Regions from separate parts of the Actinoplanes sp. NPDC048988 genome, predicted to be linked through region 2. Evidence: riboswitches for the same ligand, from Rfam matches in the RefSeq annotation. Region 2 holds a riboswitch; the other holds the start of a gene.
The links. Region 2 has a riboswitch for cobalamin ahead of ACGFJ7_RS22610 (ribonucleoside-diphosphate reductase subunit alpha). Riboswitches for the same ligand answer to the same signal wherever they lie in the genome.
Positions count from the first base shown of each region.

Region 1 (2,464 bases), on a different contig from region 2:
CGGGTCCGTGTCGTCACCGGAGCCGGTGTCCGTGGCGCCGCCGGGCCGCGGTGGAGCCTCGCGCTCGGCCTCCTGCTGCTGGGCGTCGGCTTCGGCCAGGGCCTCGGCGAGCTTCTCCTCGTCGGTCCCCGGCGGGTCGAGCGGGTCGCGCCGGCGGCGGTGCGGCAGGGCGAGCCGGGCCGCGTCCCGGACGTCGTCGGCGGTGACCACGTCGCGGCCGTGCCAGGCGGCCAGGGCGACCGCGCAGCGGGCCACCACGATGTCGGCGCGCATCCCGTCGACGCCGTAGGCCAGGCAGACCCGGGCGATCCGGTCGAGCTCGTGGTCGGGCAGTGCCACCCGGGGCAGCCGTTCGCGGGCGGCCGCGATCCGGGCCGCCAGCTCCCGCTCGTCGCCGGCGAAGCGGGCCGCGAACGCGTCGGGGCCGGCCTCGTAGGCCAGGCGCCGCCGCACCACCTCGGCCCGGTCGGTGGCGTCGCGGGGCGCCGCCACCGTCACCACCAGGCCGAACCGGTCGACCAGCTGCGGGCGCGGCTCGCCCTCCTCCGGGTTCATGGTGCCGACCAGCAGGAACCGGGCCGCGTGCTTGACCGAGACCCCGTCGCGCTCGACGTGGGCCCGGCCCATCGCCGCCGCGTCGAGCAGCAGGTCGACCAGGTGGTCGGGAAGCAGGTTGACCTCGTCGACGTAGAGGACCCCGCGATGCGCCGCGGCGAGCAGCCCGGGCTCGTACGCCTTGACCCCGTCGGCGAGCGCGCGCTGAATGTCGAGCGTGCCCACGACGCGGTCTTCGGTGGCTCCGACCGGCAGTTCGACCAGCGTCGCCGGCCGGCGGAAGTGGGGGCTGTCCGGCGCGTGCGGCCCGTCGGGGCATGCGGGGTCGGGCGCCGCCGGGTCGCAGGCGAACCGGCAGCCGCGCACGACGGCGACGTCCGGCAGCAGGGCGGCCAGGGCCCGCACGATCGTGCTCTTGGCGGTGCCCTTCTCTCCCCGGACCAGCACCCCGCCGACGGCGGGGGAAACGGCGGTGAGCAGCAGGGCCAGGCGCAGGTCGGCCAGGCCGACAACGGCCGAGAACGGGTACGGCGTCACGCGGATCCCTTCTGTGCGGGTGTCCACGCCCGCACGATGAGTGACACGAGCGGCCGGAGTCTCCTGACTCCCGGATCAGCGCTCCCCGCACGCCTTCCGGCCTGGCCGGCCGTGGCTTCTCGGCGGATCGCTCCCCGGTCACAGTGGCGGGACCGTCCCGGATTTCCACCGGGTTCCTCCGCTACCGCTCGTGGGCCATGCTTTCCTACGGCTCACCGCGCCGTCAACGCGGGGTGTCGCTCACCGCTTTTTCGGTGTCCGGGATCGGCTGGGGCGCCAGCTTGTCGAGTTCCTTGACCACGTCGAGCACGGCCAGGGCCGACGTCTCGATCAGCGGCCGCAGCCGGGCGTAGAGTTCCGCGTTCTCCGGGTCGGGCACTGTCGGCTCGCCGATCGGGACGAGCGCGGCCGCGTGGTCGAGGTCGGGCAGCTCACCCAGCGCGTGCCGGGCCAGCAGGCACGCTCCGAGGGCGGTGCCCTCGGGGGTGTCGGCCACCGACACCGGCAGGTCGAGCGCGGCCGCGAGCACACCCACCCACAGGTCGGAGGCGACCGCCCCGCCGGTGGCCCGCACCTCAGTGACCGCGATGCCCTCGGCCGTGAACGAGTCCCGCACCAGCGCCAGCTGCTGGCAGACCCCCTCGACGGCCGAGCGCACCAGGTGGGCCCGGCCGTGTTCGCGCCGCAGGCCGAGGTAGGCCCCGCGCAGGCCGGACCGCCACCACGGCGCCCGCTCCCCCAGCAGGTACGGCAGGCAGAGCAGCCCGTCGCTGCCCGGAACGACCCCCTGGGCCTCGATGAGCAGGGCGGCGTCGCGCTCGTCGGCGTCCTCGCCCTCGGCGCCGGGGCGCTCGAACCCGCCCGCGAAGCTCTCGCCGGCCCAGCGCACGACCGATCCGGCGTTGTTCACCGCGCCGCCGATCACCCACCGGTCGTCGGTGAGCGCGTAGCAGAACAGCCGCCCCGCCTTGTCGGCCGTGGGCCGGTCGACCACCGTGCGCAGGGCGCCGCTGGTGCCCAGCGAGATCGCCGCGACCCCGGCCGGGGTGGCGCCGACGCCGAGGTTGGCCAGCGGCCCGTCGGCGGCGCCGATGATGAGCGGGGTGGCCGGGTCGAGGCCGGCCGCGCGGGCGACGCCGGCGTTCAGGCGCAGCCGCCGCGTGGTGCTGACCACCTCGGCCAGCTGCTCGGCCCGGACGCCGCCGATCTCCAGCGCCTCGGGATCCCACCGGCGCTCGTGGATGTCGTACAGCCCCGTGCCGGACGCGACCGACAGGTCGAGCAGGAACGGCTCGTCGGCCACCGCCGCCAGCACCAGCTCCTTGACCCCGCCCCAGCGCGGCGTGGACCGCAGCGTCTCCGGGTCGTTCTC
Region 1 covers NZ_JBICTW010000007.1:293,728-296,191, reverse strand. The annotation lists gene ACGFJ7_RS24245 (VWA domain-containing protein) at 1-1,119, opposite strand, end outside; cobalamin riboswitch at 1,149-1,271, opposite strand; gene ACGFJ7_RS24240 (gluconokinase) at 1,316-2,464, opposite strand, start outside.
Region 1: another riboswitch for cobalamin. It lies ahead of ACGFJ7_RS24245 (VWA domain-containing protein); the one in region 2 lies ahead of ACGFJ7_RS22610 (ribonucleoside-diphosphate reductase subunit alpha).

Region 2 (2,464 bases):
ATCGGCTACATCCACGCGGGCGTCAGCGACGACTGGCACGCCTACCGCCGCCGCCCCGGCCAGCCCGACGAATACCTGGGCCACTTCGCCATGGAGGAGGCGGTGGGCCGCATCACGATGCCGGGCCGCGACGAACGCCCGGGTCAGTAACCCGCTGCCGGCAAGCTCGCGGCGCTTCCCGCGCACGCCGACACGGGGTTCCGGATCGGCGACGGCCATCCCGGCACCCGGCCCTGGAGGCACGGCGCCGCCGGAGCGGCCCTCAGCAGCGGCCGACCGTCATGATCGTCACGTTGAGTGAGGGATGCTCGACGACGAGCATTGGCTGGTGATCTCTGAGTTGGTGGGTGACCTCATCGCCGGGGCCGTGGGCGGCGAGCTGGGGGAAGCGCTCGGACGGCTGCGGATCGGGCGGGCTCGGGCGGGCGTCGTGCGGGTTGAGGCGGCGCTCAAGAGACCGGGGCGCCGGTGGCGGCACGGCTATCTCGATCTCGGGGCGGACGGCCTCCGCACCTGGGTGCCACGGCTGGGGCGGCGGGTTCCGCTGGGTGAGCTTCGGGTCGGGCGGGAGCTGGGAATGACGCGGGCCGAGCGGCTGTGGTGGCTTGACCCGGAGTTGCGGGTGTTCGCGTACGGACGGATGAAGCTCGCCGTTTGGCCGGCGGATGTCAGGAAAGTCCGGGGCTGAGAACCACCAGCGGGGCGGGGTTCACAGGCCGAGCACGATCCGAGGTGAGCAGGGCGGTCAGTAGCGTGGCCAGGTGGCGGGGCGAGAACAGGTCGGGCCCGCGGAATCCGGCAATCTCGCCCTGAGGTTCGAAATGGGTGGTGCGGACCGGACCACCTGGGCTCCTCGGGGACGGCCGGGTGAGGCGTGACGAACCGGCACAGCAGGACGTGGCCGTTCTCGTCGAGGATGAGGGCGGCGGGCTGCGGTACGGCGGTTCGGCGGCACGGGCGCAGGGTAGCCGGCGGGCGACCGGTGATCACGGGAGGCGACACGCCGATCACAGCATCTGGTGTTGTCACTTTGCGGGTCCGCCCATATATGGTGTCTCACGCAGCTGGTTCGGCCGCGCCGTCACGGTGCGGCCGAGGCAAGAGGGAACCCGGTGTGAGTCCGGGACTGCCCCGCAGCGGTGAGTGGGAACGAAAGCCGTCACACAGCACTGGGCGCGAGCCTGGGAAGCGACGGCCGGTAGGAAGAAGCTGAGCGCCCACGAGTCCGAAGACCTGCCAGCGCGCCGCACGCCGTCCGGTGTGCGGCGGTCGAAGGCCGCGTGGGACGGCCGACGCCACCAGTCGGCCGTGCCGTGGCCGTCGGCGTCTCCCGCGTGCCTTCACCCAGGCGAGGGAGACATGGTGCGGGTACGCAAACGCGACGGCGATCGGGAAACGGTCGACGTCAGCAAGATCGTCAAGGCGGTCGAGCGCTGGTCCGGCGATCTCGACGAGGTCGACCCGTTACGGGTCGCCACGAAGACCATCAGCGGGTTGTACGACGGTGCCACCACCGCCGAACTCGACAAGCTCTCCATTCAGACGGCGGCCGAGCTGATCGGCGAGGAGCCGCAGTATTCGAAGCTGGCCGCGCGGCTGCTGGCCGCGTACGTGGACAAGGAAGTCCGCCTGCAGGGGGTCGCGAGCTTCTCCCAGTCCATCCGCTACGCCCATCAGCTGGGGCTGATCGGGGATGAGACGGCCGCTTTCGTACGGCGTAACGCCCGCAAGCTCGACGACGCGATCGACGGGGACGCGGACCGCCGATTCGAATACTTCGGGCTGCGTACCGTGGCCGATCGTTATCTGCTGCGGCATCCGCATTCCCGGGATGTCGTCGAGACGCCGCAGTATTGGCTGCTCCGGGTGGCCTGCGGTCTCTCCGGGAACGCCAACGAGGCGATCGGTTTCTACCGGCTCATGTCGTCGCTGGCCTACCTGCCGAGTTCGCCGACGCTGTTCAACTCCGGCACCCGGCACACGCAGATGTCGTCGTGTTTCCTGGTCGACTCCCCCAAGGACGAGCTCGACTCCATTTACGAGCGCTACCACCAGGTCGCGAAGCTGTCGAAGTTCTCCGGCGGCATCGGTGTCTCGTGGAGCCGGATCCGGGGCCGGGGCGCTCTGATCCGCGGCACCAACGGCAGATCCAACGGCATCGTCCCGTTCCTCAAGACGCTCGACGCCGGGGTCGCCGCGGTCAACCAGGGCGGCCGCCGTAAGGGCGCCGCGTGCGTCTATCTGGAGCCGTGGCATCCCGACGTCGAGGAATTCCTGGAACTGCGCGACAACACGGGTGAGGAGTCACGCCGTACCCACAACTTGAATCTGGCCAACTGGATCCCGGACGAGTTCATGCGCCGGGTCGAGGCCGACGGCGACTGGTCGCTGATCGACCCGTCCGACGCGCCGGAACTGCCCGACCTGTTCGGTGAGGCGTTCGACGAGGCGTACCGAAGGGCCG
Region 2 covers NZ_JBICTW010000006.1:435,614-438,077, reverse strand. The annotation lists gene ACGFJ7_RS22620 (hypothetical protein) at 1-150, shown strand, start outside; gene ACGFJ7_RS22615 (hypothetical protein) at 305-688, shown strand; cobalamin riboswitch at 1,049-1,256, shown strand; gene ACGFJ7_RS22610 (ribonucleoside-diphosphate reductase subunit alpha) at 1,360-2,464, shown strand, end outside.